DNA from 4 places in the Lysinibacillus irui genome. Region 4 is predicted to be linked to each of the others. Evidence: riboswitches for the same ligand, from Rfam matches in the RefSeq annotation. Region 4 holds a riboswitch; each other region holds the start of a gene.
The links. Region 4 has a riboswitch for S-adenosylmethionine ahead of metK (methionine adenosyltransferase). Riboswitches for the same ligand answer to the same signal wherever they lie in the genome.

Region 1 (4,815 bases), 790 kb from region 4:
GTACTTTATATGTTGTAAAATGCCTTTTGCAAAATTTGCAATCTACACTACTTTCGTAGTAATAAATGTTAAATGCCATAAGAATCAACTCCTTTGCCTGCTTTAGAAAATTATTTCTTTTGTTCTATCTATTCGTTAAAAAGTATCGTTCAATATATTTAAATGATTATCTTTTATTTTAACAATTCTGTGTTCTTTGGTATACTCCTTTAGAATTATTAAAATAAAAATAATCATTACATTATTTATTAATTGTCACTAGAACTGTTCCTTTAATAGTATTTATCGGTGCTGTTAATGTAAGTTATATAGATGGTTGAAAGTTTGTCGAAATACGTACAAATATTTTATTAGTAATCGTTAAAGGGATTTTTTTTGTGTGGTTCAAAAGTATTGTTTTGGAGGATGATTCAAGTTGAACTATAAAATAGTGTTTTTTGATGTAGACGGCACACTCATCAATTATGAGGATGGCTGTGTAGAAGAAAGTACAAAGCAGGCAATTGATTTATTAAAGAATAAGGGAATTCACCTTGTAGCAGCTACAGGAAGACCTTTATCCATGTGCCGTGAGTTGGAAGAGTTGGGGATAGAGACCTTTATTACGGCAAATGGTGCATATGTGAAACATCATGATCTTGTCCTACATAAAACGCCTATTGCTAAAGAGATTGTCCAAAATGTTGAGGCTTTTGCAATGGAACAACAGCATAGCTTAACATTTTTTACAGAGCAGCTAGCGATGAATAGCATACAAAGTCCAGCTGCTTTACATGCTATGCAGGAAACATTGTCTTTGGGAGATTTTCCGGTTATAAATGAAAAAATTACGAATGAGGAAGTTTTTCTCATGTGTCTATATACAGATGAACAGGGAGAAAAAAGATATGTTAGTCAATTTCCGAATATATTATGGCAGCGATGGCATCCTTATATTGTGAATGTACTACAGCAGGATGTTTCCAAGTCAATAGCTGTTCAAGCAGTACTAGATTATTTTAACATTGATTCTAAAAATGCCATTGCTTTTGGAGATGGGGATAATGATATGGATATGCTGGAGCTGGTAGGATTAGGAATTGCTATGGGAAATGGCAGCTTAGCTTTGAAAAACGTTGCTGATTTTGTTACAAAGAAATCTACCGAGGGCGGTATTGACTTTGCTTTGCGTCAGCTTCAAATAATTTAAAACAATCTTCAAGTTGCTTCTTCTGTTTTCCGCAGTTTGATTATAATGAAACCTGTATATTTTATAGTTAAAAAATTTTTAGGTGGGATAGTTTATGGCACATCACGTGCAATCTCTAATTGAACATTACGGGTATTTTGGCATTATCGTAATCCTAATTGGAGGTATAGTTGGATTGCCACTTCCTGATGAGGTTTTCTTAACATATGTAGGTTATAGTGTTTATCGGGAAAGCCTTGAACATATCCCTGCATTAGTAAGTGCCATGATTGGCGCAGTTGGAGGTATTACTTTAAGCTACTATATTGGTTATCGATTTGGCTTACCATTACTACAAAAGTATGGGCCAAAAATTCATATAACTGAACAAAAAATTGATTTTACGAAAAAAATGTTTGCCAAAATTGGACCTATCTTATTGTTAATAGGCTATTTTATCCCTGGTGTCCGCCACATAACAGCGTATATTGCGGCTATTAATAATTATCCATATAAAAAGTTTGCGTTCTTTGCCTATACAGGAGCATTTATCTGGACATTCACATTTATAACGTTAGGGAAAATGCTTGGAGAGAAATGGCGGTTTGTTGGTTACTACTTATCCCATTATAGTATGTATCTCATCCTATTATTTGTTCTATTAATGTTCGTCGTTTACTTTATATTCAAAAAAAGAAATGTACAAAAATAAAAGTCGGTATCTCTATACCGACTTTTAAGTTATGGCAAAATAGCAAAGGAGCGAACAGGGAATCCAGATGCTTTTTCTGGTTTAGGTACAATATTAAAAATAATTGCACCTGTTGCAGGTAGCTTGTCTAAATTAGTCATTAACTCAATTTGATAAGTGTCTTGTTCGAGCACAAAGTATTCACCATCTAGTTTGCCATTTTTACGAAAATCAGCTGCTGAATCAGTATCGAATGTTTCGTGACCAATCGCACTAACTTTACGTTCCGTCAGTAAAAATTGTAAAGCCTCTAAGCCCCAACCTGGAATATGGTTATACCCTTCCGCATCTTTATTGCTGAATGCTTCCTTATCTGGCCAACGTTTACTCCAATCGGTACGTAGCGCTACAAAGGTACCTGCCTCAATTTTTCCGTGCTGTGCTTCAAACTCAAGTATATCTTGAACACTTAAAGAAAAATCATGATTGCTAGCAGCTTCTTCGGACTTATCAATGACAACAAGGGGAAGAACAAGCTCTTTTAAATCGAGCTCTTCAAGGTACCGTGTGTCTCGCACAAAATGAATGGGTGGGTCGATATGCGTACCATATTGACCAGGGAAAGTGAACTGTTGTGCAAAGAACCCATCATCGTGAGAGAATAATGTTTCAAATTTTGCATCTTCGAACATGAAAAAATGGGGTGAGTTAGGGCCGAATGTATGTGTTAAATCGACCCATTGTTTAGATTTTAATAATTGTAATGCTTGTAATAATTCATTAGGCATCGTTTTCCCTGCTTTCTTAAAATAGTAGTAAAAAAAGAGCCCCCTATAGAAGAGGACTCCTGAATAAACAACGGTAGTTCATCTTCTCATCTTCAAGGCTTTGGAATTAGGCCAATTGGAATTAGCACCATACTGTTGAGCTGGTTGCTGAGACTTCATCGGGCCAATCCCTCCGTCTCTCTTGATAAGAAAAATATAAGAATTTTCAGAAATAATAATACAAACACTTTATCATAGTTTTCTATAGTTTACAAGTTCAATAGGGATACAAGGTTAGGGTTTTTTTCACCAATTTAAATTCAATATGACACCACAACAGCCATTATCAATTAGACGTATTCTAAAACTATCAGGTGTATAGTTCGTTTCGAATTTCATCGTAATACCTGTGGATGAAATTAATTTCTCCACTTCTGCTTTATTTGAAAGTTGTGCTGCATTCATTAAATCATGGGCAAATTGCTGGGAGCTTTCAATTTTATCCGTCAGTAATTGGGCTTGCTGCATAATTGCCTTTATCCGTGTAACCGATGATTTTAATTTATGTGTATCAACAGGTGGAAAGGGATTGTTGGTCGGCATTGCAAGATGTTGGGGAAAGGATCTTACAGCAAGGTGGTTGGCAATTGGTGGCGCTGAGTAATGATAGGGATGAACGAAATACGGATAAGGATTGTAATACAATGGAATTCCTCCTATCCTATAGCTGATATCTTATCTTATGTATTCAAGCGAATTTAGGTGTAACTCCATTCTTGTCTTACTTATAACACAAAAAGGAAGCCACAGGGAGCTTCCTTTTTATCAATATTGTATATATACCGATGTTAAATTACCAAAATATCAAGTAAATGCTAGATAAACGGACTAACAATATTATTGTTTTTTATTATCGAAAAGCAACCATAATAATGTAACAATCGCTGCTAGCATAACCATTAGGAATCCATAAAGAGGCGTATGTGCTAATGATTGATGGCGAATAATAAAACCTCCAATATAGGATCCTAAAAATATACCAATGTTAAAAGCAGAAATGTTTAATGCTGAAGCCATAGAAATAGCTGACGGCACATATTTTTCAGACAGTAGAACAGCATATAACTGTAATCCTGGGACATTCATGAACATAAATAATCCCATTGTCAGTACCATGACTAAACCGATAATCGGTGATTCAAGAGTGAAGCCAATACCAAGTAACGCTAAGGCAAGTCCAACAAAAATTATAAAGATGGAACGTAGCGGATTTTGGTTAGCAAAATGGCCTCCTAATGTATTACCAATAGCAACGCAAATACCATAGACAACTAATATAATTACTACTGCATGTGGGGAATAGCCCATATATTGCTCTAAAATAGGTGAAACATACGTATAGACTACAAAGGCCCCACCATATCCAATAGCTGTAATGAAAAGGATTAATAACATGCGAATATTGCCTAATACTTTGCCAATATCACGTAAAGAAATAGGATTACCTTTTGATAATTGGTTAGGTACTAGTAAAGCATTACTAATTAAACCGATAATGCCTATAATGACGATAAAAATGAACGACATACGCCAGTCTGTTACTTGTCCAATAAATGTACCAAGTGGAACACCGGTCACAGTAGCTAGCGTTAAGCCTGTAAACATAAAGGCAATCGCGCTTGCTCGTTTATTTGGTTCAACTACATCAGCTGCTATAACAGAGGCGATCGACATAAACACACCATGAGCTAATGCTGAAATAATACGACCTATTATCAGTATAGAAAAAATTGGTGCGATAGCTGCAGTTAAATTCCCCGCTATAAAAATGGTCATAACAAGCAATAAAACTGTTTTTCGACTAAGACGAGATGTTAAGGCTGTTAATAATGGAGCACCAACAGTGACACCTAGTGCGTATATAGAAACGGTTAAACCGGCAGTGCTTAAAGATATACCAAAATCATCTGTAATTAATGGTAAAAGTCCAACACTGATAAATTCAGTGGACCCTATACCAAATGCACTGATTGCAAGTGCTAGCAATGTCAATTTTGCATTTGGCTTTTTTGATTGTGACATTTTACTAATATCTCCTTTGATTTTTTTTAGTATGTGTAGTAATATTCATGCATGCCTAAAAGTTGTGTAGAGTACTTTTAGTTACTTTTGAATATTACGGGGGTTTA
Region 2 (4,815 bases), 540 kb from region 4:
ATAGCGTAAAAAAGGTGTAATAAGGTAAATACCATTAAAATATTGCGCAGCCACCTCTACTAATTCCCTTGCAATGGCAATACCCTCAGCTGTTGCACGTTCTTTATCTTCACCACAAGCCTTCATTCTTGCTAAGGCATCTTCTGATAATTTGATGCCAGGCACCTCGTGGTGTAAAAACTCTGCACTTTTATAACTCGTAACGGGCATAATCCCAATATATATCGGTGCTTGTAGATGCTTTGTTGCCTCGTAAATTTCCACAATTTTTTCCTTCGTATACACTGGCTGTGAAATAAAATAATCTGCACCATGTTCGATTTTCTTTTCTAAACGTGCCACAGCACGGTCTAACACACGAACGTTTGGATTAAATGCAGCAGCCACTGAAAAATTTGCTTTTTTTCGAAGGGGTTTACCAGAGAAAGAGACCCCTTCATTTAACTGCTTAATTAATTGGATTAGCTCCATCGAGGAGACATCATAAACGCTTGTCGCACCTGGGAAGTCCCCAACTTTTGTTGGATCACCCGTAACAGCTAAGACATCATGAATTCCTAAAGCATTTAATCCCATTAAATGTGATTGCAGACCGATTAAATTACGATCTCGACATGTAATATGTGTTAGAGGACGTACGCCATGTGTATTCTTCAACAATGCTCCCATTGCAATATTGCTAATACGAGGAGAGGCTAGAGAATTGTCTGCCATCATGACTACATCTGCGCCAGCATCATACAATTGTTTTGCTCCTTCAAGGAATCCATCAATTTCTAAATGTCTAGGTGTATCCAGTTCTACAATGACAGATCGTTCACGTTTTACTTTTTCATGAAGAGGCTCATACTTAGGAGGCTCTGCTTCTCGAACGACCTCAATCTTTTCAGGTTTCGCATGCTTTTCATGAACGGGTGATAACTCCTCTAAATATTTTTTTGCTGCCGCTATATGCTTTGGTGTCGTACCACAGCAGCCCCCAATCAAGCGTACCCCTTGATCACGTAGTTCTACTGCTGCTCGACCAAAATAATCAGCCTCCGATTCATAAACGACACGCCCATCTTCTAAGTCAAGAAGTGAAGCGTTCGGATAAGCTGACATAAATGCCTTTTCAGGAAGTTCTACGCCTTCAAATGCTTGTATTGTATGATGTGGGCCAAGCCGGCAATTGACACCAACGATATCTGCACCAAGTGTTTCTAGCTCATGCAAAGCATTATTTAAAGACATTCCATTTTGTAAAACACCAGGCTCATGCATAGATACTTGTGCAATAATTGGTAACATTGTTTTTGCACGTAACATTTTTAATGTTGCAGTTAATTCTTCAAAATCATAATAGGTTTCAAGTAAGAGGCCATCTGGATTTCCTGCAAGTAAAACACTTGCTTGTTCCTCTACAGTCGCTAATATTTCCTCTAGTGTTGCATCACTTTTTCGGATACCACGAATACCTCCTATTGTCCCTAAAACAAATTGACCTCCATCTGCAGCTGCTCGCTTAGCAATTGTAATAGCTGCTTCATTAAATTGTTGAACGCGTGATTCTAATCCATAGCGAGCTAATTTGATGGCATTTGCACCGTACGTATTCGTTTGAATGATGTCAGCACCAGCCGCAATATATTCTCTATGAATCTTTTCAATTAACTCTGGTCTCTGCACATTCATTTCCTCATGGCAATATTCCAATCCATAGCCATAAAGAACTGTGCCTATTGCACCATCCGCCGTCAATACATGCGTGTTTAACTTCTCAAGCAATCCCATAAAACTAGCCTCTCTTCCTATGTCTCTGTATAATAAAAAGCCTTCTTTCATAAAAAAGAAGGCTTTAACGATTCAGCATTGTTGTTCCTTCTCATCTTCGACTCAACGGTCTTCTGGATTTAGCACCTGACAATAAGTTGGTTGCTGAAGCTTCAATGGGCCAGTCCCTCTGCTTCTCTTGATAAGAATTAAGTATGAATTTTTTAAATAATTAAAAGAATCATATCGTTTACTGACGAATGAGTCAAGAGTATTTCACGTAACAAAGTAATTTTTAACTTAAAATCTTAGAAACTGGATAGTTCCTCTGCAAGCTCCTCACCAATTTTTTTCCCATTTTGAATGCAAGCTCCGATACCTACACCAAAATATGAACAGCCTGCTATAGCTAAATTTGGATAGTTTTTGTTCAGTTCCTGAAGCAACCCTTGTAACGCTTCTCTGTGAGCTAAGTCGTATTTAGGCATTTGATCAATCCATTTTGTTACATTTACTACGGTTGGATCCTCTTCTATTCCCAAGCTCTTTCGAACATCCTCTAAAGCAACGGTTGCCAATTCTTCATCAGTCATGGTACGTAGTTGTTCATACGCTGGGTTAATACTCTTATAGAAGAGTCGTACAAGTAATTTATTGTCTCTCGATGTATGCTTCCATTTACGACTTGTCCAAGTTGCTGCATTACAAGTAACGTTAGAATTATGAGAGACAATATAGCCCGTTCCATCTGCTGGCAATTTCGCGTCTGGTACATCGAAGCCTAAGTATATGGTAATGGCTGACGCAGTAGTAAATTGATTAAAATAACGGTTTAATGATTCGTCCTTCATGAGGCTTTGAACAGCTTCATTCGGTAGTGCAAGCACAACATAATCTGCTCCGATATTTTCACCATTTGCTAATGAAATTGTATAGCGGTCTTCCTGTTTTTGAACATGTAAAGTAGCGACACCCTTGATAATTTCAACATTGGTTAATGTTTGCTCAAGTCGATCGATTAAAGAAGTTAAACCATTTTTAAATGATATAAATTTTTTATTGGCAGCTTTAACAAATTGCTCACGGTTCGCATCAAAACCTTTAATGATACTTCCATAATCATTCTTATAATCAATTAAATACGGTAAAGTAGAAGCAATTGAAAGCTGATGTAAATCACCTGAATACACACCTGCTAGAACTGGTGCAATTTGGTTTTTTACTAGTTCCTCTCCTAAATAGTAGGTTAAGAACTCGCCAATTGAACTTTCCTTTGTAAAGCCTTTGTTTGGTAATGTCAAATCCTTTAATGCTTCCTGCTTTCCTTGCTCTGATATTAATGTGCTTTCCTCTAAGGATGCCAAGCTCATTGGAATACCAAATGTAGAATCAGCTGGAATAGCATGTAGTTCATTATTTGTGTAAATATAAGAAATGCCGGTTTCGTTATAAACTAGATTATCTTCAAAATCAAGCTCCTGCACTAGCTCCATAACACCTTTATGGCGAGCGACAATAGAATCAGCACCTGTTTCCATAATAAATCCTTCTTCATATGCCGAATGTAACTTACCACCTAGATATGTATTTTTCTCTACAAGTACTAGACGAACATCTAGATTATTCTCCTTCACTTGACGTTGTAAGTAATGCATTGTGCATAATCCTGTAATTCCGCCACCTAATACAACAACTGTTTTCATATAAACCGCCCCTATTATTAGTTCTTTCTACAGTATAAACCTATTTTCATTGAAAATTGCATTCAACCCTTTACAAATTTAGCAAAAATAGAGCTATCCCTTTAGGAGATAGCTCTAGCCAACATATATATTAATAGGTACTATAGTGTTAATTACGCCTAATACATTGTAGTAAATACTAACCGTCTATACTTTTAAATTTTGCGCAAAGGTCGCTAATTTTTCTGCCGAATTCGTTACTTCTGTAAATGATGTCCCTAACTCACCTAATATACCTACGATTGCTTGTATTTTTGTTGCCATGCAATCATTTTGTTCTTTTGCTTCAGTCATGGCATCTAGTATACTCGTAAACTGGCCTTCTGTTTGCAACATATTTTCCTCACCAGACGCTACTTCTCCTTGAATATTCGTCAAAGAATACTCTAATTTCTCAGTCCGTTCGCTTGTTTTTTTCAATAACAAAGCAACCGCTGTTACCGAATCTTTTGTTTGAATAGATAACTTTCGAACTTCGTCTGCTACTACACTAAATCCTTTTCCCGCCTCTCCAGCTCGAGCCGCTTCAATAGCTGCATTCAAAGCTAACAGATTAGTTTGATTCGCAATAGTAGTAACAACACTCATGATTGTCTCCATTTCTCTAGACATACCTGATAATTGTTCTATATTTTCTTCAATATCATAAAGTGAATGAATAATATTATGCATATTTTGTGATTGATTTTTTAAACGTTCCCGTCCTGCAAGTGCTTCATTTTCAGCTAAAGTCGATACATCAAGCGATTTTTTGGCCAATTTTTTAATCTCATCAGACTGCTTGCTGAGACAGCAAAAAGAATGATTGGTTTCCTGAGAGATTGTGGCAAGCTCTTCAGAAGAACGTACAATTTGTTGTTCAATTGCGACTCTCTCATGCTCCATGCTTTCTTTCATTTCTTCAACAGTATTTTCAAAAGCTTCTAAGACGAGCTGTTGCTCAAAGTTACAAATTTTCGATATAGCTCTTATTGTATTGAACTGATCATAAGGATACTCTATATTTTTTTCAACTAAATCAATAAATGAAATAGATAAATCTTGGAATGCGCAAATATACCATTGTGTTCTTAGTCCAATGTGGACATGTACCTTCGCAATTTTTACACGCCTTAGATAGAACTCCTCATCAATTATTCCATTAAACATTTCGATAATATGCTTCCGTAACGTTACTTTAAGCTTTTCTACAGAACTATGTTGACTAATAATATCTACCAAATGATGCTCTGTTCCTATCATGTTATAAAAGCGGTTTACGATGTGATCTACATTGTCCATAACATATGGCTGGAAAGCCTTTAAATATTGTAAGTCTTGC
Region 3 (4,815 bases), 930 kb from region 4:
ATTGAGCGCGGCAGAAAGACCACTAAAAGCATTGTTAATTAATAGTTTAGACCACTTTGTGCCAACTAAATTGTCTGAGATGTGTGTGCCACCTACAAGATTTAAAATTGTTTGTATTTGTCTAATTCTTTCTGTTGTTTCTCCATTTAATTCACCAATTTGAAATGCATATTGTTTGAAGTGGTTATATTCTGTTGTCAAACTAGATATGCCCGGTTGAATGAATGTAGCACCAAACTCAACTGATCCAGCAATCACACGATTTCGCCCTACAATTGCAGCGACTTTTTTTTCTGGAATCCCATTTTGTAAAGAAAGAACGACACTTGTTTCATTTAAAAATGGTAGTAAGCCTTGTAAAACCGAGTCATTATACAATTGTTTTGTTAACAGTAAAACTAAATCATAAGTTCCTGACATATTTTTAGGCGTAATGGCTTTTACTTTCACTTGAAAGTCAGTAGTTCCTGTTATTTTTGCCCCTGATTGATTCAATTCGTCTACATGTTCTTGATAAACATCAATTAATTCGACATCTTGTCCACCGGCAGCAATATATGCACCAGCGATTGTTCCTAAAGATCCTGCTCCTAAAACGGCGATTCTCATCTAAATGCCTCCTTGGTTTATTTAATTATTCAATTAAGCTTAGCTATTTGTATTTTGTCACGTTGTTTCTCTAATAGCTTCATCTGCATAGTTCCATACGGCGTCATTGCTTGATTAGATAATGTATGGATTAGTGTTCTTTCTATTTTTCAGTTAAATAATCGTAGACAACAGTAGGTGATGCCAACGATAGTTCTGTAACAATATGGGAAGCTGATACAACTTCTAACACTGGTAGATCAGCCATTGGGGCAAGTGCATGGGCAAAAAGTTCAAGTCTCGCTGGACCTGACCATGCTCCCAGTATTTTAATATCCGTAATTTCACTTCTCACTAGCTCACAAATTCTTGGTCGTCCATCATAACCAGGCATCTTTTTCAACATATAATTGGGTTTGATAATTTCTTTCAGTGCCTCTTGATGATCCAGTGGGAAATGTTTATATCCCATTGTTGCATTAGCCACTCTTAATGAACCATAATCTAAGAGACCAACTAATGTATCAGAATCTACAAATAAACTAGGCTTACCTAATTTTTTAGGATACGCAGCAATTTCTCTACCAGAGGCAATGGCGGGGAGACTATCAACATACATTGCATGTAAATAATCACCTTCTTCACCATCCATGCTAACAGGGATGACCTGACCACACTCTGTATAAGAACCTAGCCCTGTAACATCTGGCATTTTCATGATTTCAAATTTGACAAAGGGCTCCTTCACTTCCAATGGTTCTGGAACAATTTTCTTAAGTTTTTCCATATCTGTTTTATAGACGATATTTAAATATTCACGGTTATAAAAGCGATAAGGTCCAATGGGATAAGCACCTGCATCCAACGGTGTTGTGAATTGTCTCATTACTTCATCTTTTCTCATGAAAAACCACCATTCTTTCAACTTTGTCTTCTTACAATAACTACTTTAATGCGGATTTTACATTGCGTCTAATACATAATAAGATATAAATATATTTATTTAGATAAATGAATTAGGGGGCTTAAGCGAAATGGAACTTTTACAATTGAAGTATTTTCAAACAGTAGCAAATACAGAGCATATTTCGAAGGCGGCTCAACAGTTAAATATTGCACAGCCATCCTTAAGTTTGACTATAAAACGTCTGGAGGATGAACTAGGCACAAAATTATTTCATAGAAAAGGAAGAAATATTGAATTAAGTGCTGCAGGACAGATTATGCTCAAGCATGTTAATAAGGTATTTATCGAACTAGAAAATGCAAAAATGGATATTCAATCACTTGATGAAATCAATGCTCGTACAGTTAAAATAGCCATATCAAATACCCGATTTCTCGTTGGACTAATTAGTCAATATATTAATGATTTTCCTCATGCCAAAATTCAACAGGGAATTGAGACAAGGGATGATATACGTATAAATTTAAAGAAAGGGGATATTGATCTGGGCATAGCTGGCCCTCCAATCATTGATGAAGAAATTGAAACCTGTGTGCTTGTGGCAGAGGATGTAGTACTTGTGTTGCCTTCTAATCACCCATTGGCTGGTCAATCAGAGGTTTCTCTAGCTAAGTTTGCAAATGAATCCTTTATTTCCTTAGCCAACAATGCAGAATATAGCCGTTTTACAACGTCACTTTGTGAAAGAGCGGGATTTATGCCTATCAAAAACTATGAAGTAGATTCAACCCTCCTGGCAGAAATTATCCAGCTGGAACAGGGTGTAGCCTTGTTGCCCATATCGGTTTGTAGAAAGTTCAATTTACATTATGTAAAAATAGCTAATATGCATCCAACGTATACAGTAGGTCTGTCCTGGGTAAAAAATTCCATCTCGTCAGCTGCCGTTCAACAGTTACGGGACTTTATTATTACTTACTTTAAAGAAAATAATGAGCACTACAAAATTTAATACCTTTGAAACGGGTTCCTGAAATGCTCGAAAAAACATAAAAATTCCCTAAAATTTTGTTGGAAAATATTTTAACTTGTTCATTGCCTCAACTTAGCGTAGTATTATAACGAATCAAAACTAAGTAAGTTAGTAAGATTCACTTTCACAATAAAACCAGGCGTTCTTCTTAGAAGAGCACCTGGTTTTTTGTTAGTTGCACAATAAGCGACCTGGGATTATATTCTATTATTTAGCAGGCAAATACCCGCGGAGCAAGGCTGAATACCCGCGGAGCAAGGCTGAATACCCGCGGAGCAAGGTGAAATACCCGCGGAGCAAGGCTGAATACCCGCGAAGCAAGGTTGAATACCCGCGAAGCAAGGCGAAATACCCGCGGAGCAAGGCTGAATACCCGCGGAGTAAGGTGAAATACCCGCGAAGCAGGATGAATACCCGAGGAGCAAGATGGAATATCCGCTATCGGCGTTATTCAGTAATACACAAAATCAGCTACAATAAGCAGATTTCTTCTAAGATTAATCGGAAAATCTATGTACGTATAGAAGTTAAAGAAAAAACTTGTTGCAAATATTAATTTTTTATTTTAATCTTTTAATATTGTGTCAAAAAAATAATATTTTTTCTTCTTATCAAGAGAGATGGAGGGACTGGCCCGATGAAATCTCGGCAGCGGAACTTAGTCATTAAGTTACTGTGCCAAATCCAGCAAGAAATGACTTGATAGATAAGAGGTGTATTTTCAATATAAGGCCTCTTCTTGTTCATTCAAGATGAGGCCTTTTTTTATGGAAAAAGGCTGATTTTAATTTTTTTGGAGGTAAAACAGTGAAGAAAGAGAATCCATGGGCGCTGATCCCATTTGTTGTTTTTATGATATTATTTATTGGTTCTGGGGTTATTACAGGTGATTTTTATGCCTTTCCTGTCATTGTTGCTATCACCATTGCAGGTGCTGTGGCTCTAGCCATGAATCGAAAAGAATCGTTTACGAAAAAAGTTGATATTTTTTGTCAAGGTGCAGGGAATTTAAATGTCATGATGATGGTTATTATTTTTCTCTTGGCTGGGGCCTTTTCAGAGGTTGCAAAAGGTATGGGGGCAGTAGATTCCACTGTTAACTTTGCTTTATCGGTCGTTCCGCAAAACTTACTGGTTGTGGGCTTGTTCATCATTGCCTGTTTTATTTCCCTCTCAATGGGTACATCCGTGGGAACGATTGTTGCATTAGCTCCAATAGGCGTTGGAATAAGTGATCTTACAGACCTTTCTATTGCTTTAGTGATGGCGGCTGTTGTTGGTGGCTCAATGTTTGGTGATAATTTATCCTTTATTTCAGATACAACCATTACTGCCGTACGTTCACAAGGCGCACAAATGAAGGATAAGTTTAAGGTTAATTTTTGGATTGTATTGCCAGCAGCGATTGTAACGAGCATTATTTTAGCAATCATTTCAATGGGTGAAACAGCACAAGTGGCGCATGTAAGCTATAATTGGGTTAAAATTGTACCATATGTTTTAGTGATCATTTTAGCGTTATCTGGGATGAATGTTTTCCTTGTGCTGGCACTAGGGATTGTCCTTTCAGGTGCTGTTGGCTTAGTAGATGGTAGCTATCACTTGATGAGCCTTCTGCAAACGATTGGAGAAGGCATGTCCGGTATGTATGAAATCGCCTTTCTTGCCATATTAATAGCTGGAATGGTAGAGGTTATTAAGTTTAACGGAGGCATTGACTTTTTGCTGCACCTTGCGACAAGTAGAATTAAATCGAAAAAGGGTGCTGAATTCGGCATTGCTAGCCTTGTGGGTTTAACGAATTTATCTACTGCTAATAATACAATTGCGATATTAATTGCTGGGCCACTTGCTAAAAATATTGCTGAACAATATGACATTGAGCCAAGAAAATCCGCAAGTATATTAGATATTTTCTCCTGTACAGTCCAAGGGCTTCTGCCGTATGGGGCTCAATTCCTTGCTGCCGCAAGCGTGGCCAAAATATCACCAGTAAGTATGCTGCAATACTCGATCTATCCCATTCTTATTGGTATTTGCGGAATGATAGCTATTTCTATCGGATACCCTTCAAAAAAGAAAGCCTAAAGCTCAAATAAGACCAGCAAAGCAAAATTTTAGCTTAGCTGGTCTTTTTCATCTCTTAAAGTAATGGTTTAGATTTAGAAGGATTACTTTCTTGCCTGTATTAGTGTAAACCAGTTGTTTCCGTTTAATGTTCCAGAAACGTTGTATACTGGCTGATAGAAACCTTTTGTGTCATACATATACGTTAGCTCGATTAATT
Region 4 (4,815 bases):
GATTGGAGGAACACCGAATCGTGTACCTGAAGCTTATGATGCACGAACACCGCTTTTCGAAGTTGAGCAAATAACAGCTCCAGTATTAATTATCCATGGCTATCGGGATGAAAATGTTGATATCGAACATGCTAGACAATTGGCCTTTTTCTTAGACGAGGCTAATAAAACATACGAAACATGGTATGACCCTAACTATGCCCATCAATACCCACCTGCTAAAAATCGAGAAACCGTCCGCGCTCTTTGCCAATGGATGAAACAACAATAATTGAAACAAAGAAAATTGAAGTATGTAATTTGAGAGAACAAGAAGGCTTCTTGTTCAAAGTGGCAAGGCGAGGGGTTGATTTCCGTTCCGCCGGCGTCCTTTCCAGGGGGCGTCCGATAAGCCGCTTCACTCACTTCGTTCGCTCCAGGGTCTTATCTGTGACGCTAATCCCCTAGGAGTGACGCAGGCTCCACACCAATCAATCATACTGCAAAGGTATTTTTCTTTGTCCTTCTTTCTAACAGGAACAAACAATAAGCCCATCCTATCTAATTTATAGAGAGGATGGGCTCAAACTCTATTTATTGTTTTATTTTGCTAAAAAACTTTAAATATCGATTTTTTCTACCTTTATTCGGGTACAGATATTCTATAACAGGTATGAAATGAAAAAAGGAGTCAATAAAACTGAAATTGACCAAAATTACTTTTATCAGGTTATGCCTTTTTCCAAGTTAACACTAGTAATCATGCAATTGTAGTTAACTTAAAAATAATCATACGTAACTCCCTATATTATCATTAAGAAAAAAGAAAAAGAGAACGAGTGAAATCGTTCCCTTTGTTCTGTATATAGTTTATTTTAATGGGCCACCAAGTGTAATGATAGCTTCAGAAACGTTTGTGAATTTCTTAAAGTTTTCATTGAATAGACCTGCAAGTTCAGCCGCTTTTTCATCATAAGCAGCTTTATCTGCCCAAGCTTCACGAGGGTTTAACACTTCAGAAGGTACACCTTCAACTGCTGTTGGAATGTGTAAACCAAAGACAGCATCTTGTGTTGTTTCTACATTTGTTAATTTGCCATCGATTGCTGCACGTACCATTGTGCGTGTGTAAGAAAGCTTCATACGGCTACCTGTACCATATTCGCCACCAGTCCAACCAGTGTTTACTAGGAATACTTGTGCGCCGTGCTCGTCAATCTTTTGACCTAACATTTCTGCATACACTGTTGCAGGAAGTGGAAGGAATGGAGAACCGAAGCAAGTAGAGAATACTGGTTCTGGTTCTGTTACACCACGTTCAGTTCCAGCAAGTTTAGAAGTGAAACCGCTTAGGAAGTGGTACATTGCTTGCTCTTTTGTTAATTTACTGATTGGAGGTAATACGCCAAACGCATCAGCTGTTAAGAAGATGATAGTTTTTGGATGACCTGCAACAGATGGATCAACAATATTTTCGATGTATTGGATTGGATAAGCAACACGTGTGTTTTCTGTTAATGAACCATCATCATAATCACAAATACGAGTTTCTGGGTCAACAGCTACGTTTTCTAAAACAGAACCGAAGCGGATTGCATTGTAGATTTCTGGTTCTTTTTCAGCAGAAAGGTTGATTGTTTTTGCATAGCAACCACCCTCAATGTTGAACACTCCATTATCAGACCAGCCATGTTCATCGTCACCGATAAGCTTACGATCTGGGTCAGCAGATAAAGTCGTTTTACCAGTACCAGATAGACCGAAGAATAATGCCACATCGCCAGCTTCACCAACGTTTGCTGAACAGTGCATTGAAAGGATTCCTTGTTGTGGTAATAAGTAGTTCATGATACCGAAAATAGATTTTTTCATTTCACCAGCATACTCAGTACCACCAATTAAAATAATTTTCTTTTCAAGTGATACAATGATGAATGTTTCAGAAGATGTACCATCAACTGCAGGATCTGCTTTAAAGTTAGGAGCAGAGATAACTGTGAAGTCTGCAACATGAGAAGCTAATTCTTCTTTAGTTGGACGGATAAATAATTGATGAGCAAAAAGATTGTGCCAAGCGTATTCATTAATCACTTGAATGCTTAATTGAGAATCTTTGTCAGCACCTGCAAAGCCTTTGAATACGAATAACTCGTCACGTTCTTTTAAATATTTTATTACTTTTACATATAGGTTATCGAACACTTCAGAAGAAATAGGTTGGTTGACTTTACCCCAGTCAATTTGATCTTTTGTGCTTTCTTCTTCTACCGTATATTTATCTTTAGGTGAACGACCAGTGTATTTGCCAGTTTCTGCACGAACTGCGCCATCTACTGTTAACATTGCTTCACCACGAGATGTAGCTTTTTCTGCTAATTGTGGTACTGAAAGTTGAACATTAATGTTACCGCCGTTTAATAATTCCTTCAGTTCGTTTGCAATTTCTACTGAATTCATCGATTAAATACCATCCTTTTTTATAGTATTCCCTTGATTTAGAGGGATTTTTTCTTAATTTCAAAAATAGTATAACACAATTGCTTAAATAATCTATACTAATTAAGAAATTATTTTAGAGTTTTTATCACTTTTCAATAAACTGACAAAAAATAATGTTTTTCGAGTAGAATCCAATCAATCCTACTGTAATTAGGCATAAAAATTGAGCCACACATATGTTACCACAAGATGCTAGGTATGTTGTAGGGATTAATTTGCTTCTATTTACATCATCATCCAAGTATGAAAAGTTTTTGTTTAATCAGTTCCTTCCTTTCTATACAGTAATACATTAGAAAATATTTGACAACGTTCGACCTTTTCAGTAACATACAATTGAACGGATACTCTTATCCCGAGCTGGTGGAGGGTCAGGCCCTGTGAAACCCGGCAACCTGCATGAATCATTTCACGACATGCGTTGGTGCCAACCTGATGCAAGGGAACATCCCTTGAACGATAAGAGTGAAAGGTTACGAAGTCATTATTCCTTTCCTCATGTAAAGTAACGTGAGTAAAGGATTTTTTTATTGTTTAAAATGAATGTAAAGGTAAGTATATGTAGTTCTTTCCTTATTATAATGACGGATCTTTCGAAATCCTCGTGTTAAAAGCAGCAGTAACGGCTTGAGAGTTCAATCCTTAGGAGCGGACTTGACATGGGTAATGAGTACCGTATTCATACACAACTACTTTTCATAAAAGTAATAGGAGGAAAACCAAATGACAAACCGTCGACTGTTTACATCAGAGAGTGTAACAGAAGGACATCCAGATAAAATTTGTGACCAAATCTCGGATGCCATTTTAGATGCTATTTTAGCAGAAGATCCAAATGCACGTGTAGCGTGTGAAACTACTGTAACAACAGGATTAGTATTAGTAGCAGGAGAAATTACAACTTCTACTTATGTAGATATTAAAGGTATCGTTCGTGATACTGTAGCCGAAATAGGCTATACACGCGGTAAATATGGCTTTGATGCTGAAAACTTAGCCGTGCTTGTGGCTATTGGTGAACAATCACCGGATATTGCACAAGGTGTTGACCAAGCATTAGAAGCGCGTGAAGGCTCAATGACAGATGCTGATATTGAAGCTATTGGTGCTGGTGACCAAGGTCTAATGTTTGGTTACGCATGTAATGAAACACCAGAGTTAATGCCACTACCAATTAGTTTAGCACACAAATTAGCACGTCGTTTAACAGAAGTACGTAAATCAGGAGAATTAGCGTATTTACGTCCTGATGGTAAAACTCAAGTAACGATTGAATATGATGACAATAATGTACCAGTACGTGTGGATACTATTGTTATTTCAACACAGCATGATGAAGAGGCAACACTGGATCAAATTCAAGCAGATTTAAAAGAATTTGTTATTGGACCTGTTGTGCCAAGTGAATTATTAGATGCTAACACGAAATATTTCATCAACCCAACTGGCCGTTTTGTAATCGGTGGACCAAAAGGAGATGCTGGGTTAACAGGACGTAAAATCATTGTTGATACATACGGTGGTTACGCGCGTCATGGTGGTGGAGCATTCTCAGGTAAGGATGCGACAAAGGTAGACCGTTCAGCAGCTTATGCAGCACGTTATGTAGCGAAAAATATTGTAGCAGCTGGATTAGCAGACCGCGCTGAGGTACAACTTGCCTATGCGATTGGTGTTGCACAACCTGTTTCCATTGCTGTCGATACATTTGGTACAGGCAGAGTGAAAGAAAGTGAAATCGTAGAATGGGTTCGTGAACTATTTGATCTACGCCCAGCAGGTATAATTAAAATGCTGGATCTACGCCGTCCGATCTATAAACAAACTGCAGCATATGGTCATTTTGGCCGCACTGACTTAAATGTGCCATGGGAACAAATCGATAAAGCTGATGCACTTCGAGAAAAAGCACATCTGTAAACTATTGAACTAAAGTAATGAAGTCGTTAGAACGTTATTCTAGTGTACTAATATGCAAGGGGGCAATGTTGCCCCTTTTATTTTTTCAAAAAAACCTCGCACTGGCTCGTGAACAAGAAATGGTCACGGCCACGCGAGGGATTTTTTTCGTTAGTATTGAATTTTTGTGTATGATTGGTTACTTCTGAAGGGATTTATAATATTGACCTTTTTCTACGTATTCACGTACGATACGTTCCATATCCTCTTTGTCTTCAGCATTTAATTCACGGACAACTTTGGCTGGGCGACCTAATGCTAAACTATTCGGAGGAATGACCTTACCTGGAGGTACGAGGCTTCCTGCTCCAATAAATGCACCCTCTCCAATTTCTGCACCGTCTAATATAATGGAGCCCATACCAATTAAAGCATTTT

Region 1: another riboswitch for S-adenosylmethionine. It lies ahead of OU989_RS20930 (cyclase family protein); the one in region 4 lies ahead of metK (methionine adenosyltransferase).
Region 2: another riboswitch for S-adenosylmethionine. It lies ahead of OU989_RS19665 (bifunctional homocysteine S-methyltransferase/methylenetetrahydrofolate reductase); the one in region 4 lies ahead of metK (methionine adenosyltransferase).
Region 3: another riboswitch for S-adenosylmethionine. It lies ahead of OU989_RS12355 (Na+/H+ antiporter NhaC family protein); the one in region 4 lies ahead of metK (methionine adenosyltransferase).

Annotation. Positions count from the first base shown of each region.
Region 1 covers NZ_CP113527.1:4,152,188-4,157,002, reverse strand. Annotated here, with positions in the region: gene OU989_RS20945 (DUF2225 domain-containing protein) at 1-79, opposite strand, end outside; gene OU989_RS20940 (Cof-type HAD-IIB family hydrolase) at 416-1,189, shown strand; gene OU989_RS20935 (DedA family protein) at 1,284-1,880, shown strand; gene OU989_RS20930 (cyclase family protein) at 1,910-2,647, opposite strand; SAM riboswitch class I at 2,731-2,838, opposite strand; gene OU989_RS20925 (YuzC family spore coat inner layer protein) at 2,933-3,331, opposite strand; gene OU989_RS20920 (MFS transporter) at 3,524-4,708, opposite strand.
Region 2 covers NZ_CP113527.1:3,906,753-3,911,567, forward strand. Annotated here, with positions in the region: gene OU989_RS19665 (bifunctional homocysteine S-methyltransferase/methylenetetrahydrofolate reductase) at 1-1,773, opposite strand, end outside; SAM riboswitch class I at 1,862-1,961, opposite strand; gene OU989_RS19670 (protoporphyrinogen oxidase) at 2,061-3,455, opposite strand; gene OU989_RS19675 (globin-coupled sensor protein) at 3,642-4,815, opposite strand, start outside.
Region 3 covers NZ_CP113527.1:2,437,658-2,442,472, reverse strand. Annotated here, with positions in the region: gene OU989_RS12370 (ketopantoate reductase family protein) at 1-609, opposite strand, end outside; gene OU989_RS12365 (acetoacetate decarboxylase) at 752-1,492, opposite strand; gene OU989_RS12360 (LysR family transcriptional regulator) at 1,623-2,507, shown strand; SAM riboswitch class I at 3,134-3,241, shown strand; gene OU989_RS12355 (Na+/H+ antiporter NhaC family protein) at 3,381-4,616, shown strand; gene OU989_RS12350 (VanZ family protein) at 4,700-4,815, opposite strand, start outside.
Region 4 covers NZ_CP113527.1:3,365,196-3,370,010, reverse strand. Annotated here, with positions in the region: gene OU989_RS16875 (alpha/beta hydrolase family protein) at 1-271, shown strand, start outside; gene pckA (phosphoenolpyruvate carboxykinase (ATP)) at 850-2,436, opposite strand; SAM riboswitch class I at 2,826-2,944, shown strand; gene metK (methionine adenosyltransferase) at 3,202-4,398, shown strand; gene OU989_RS16860 (gamma carbonic anhydrase) at 4,577-4,815, opposite strand, start outside.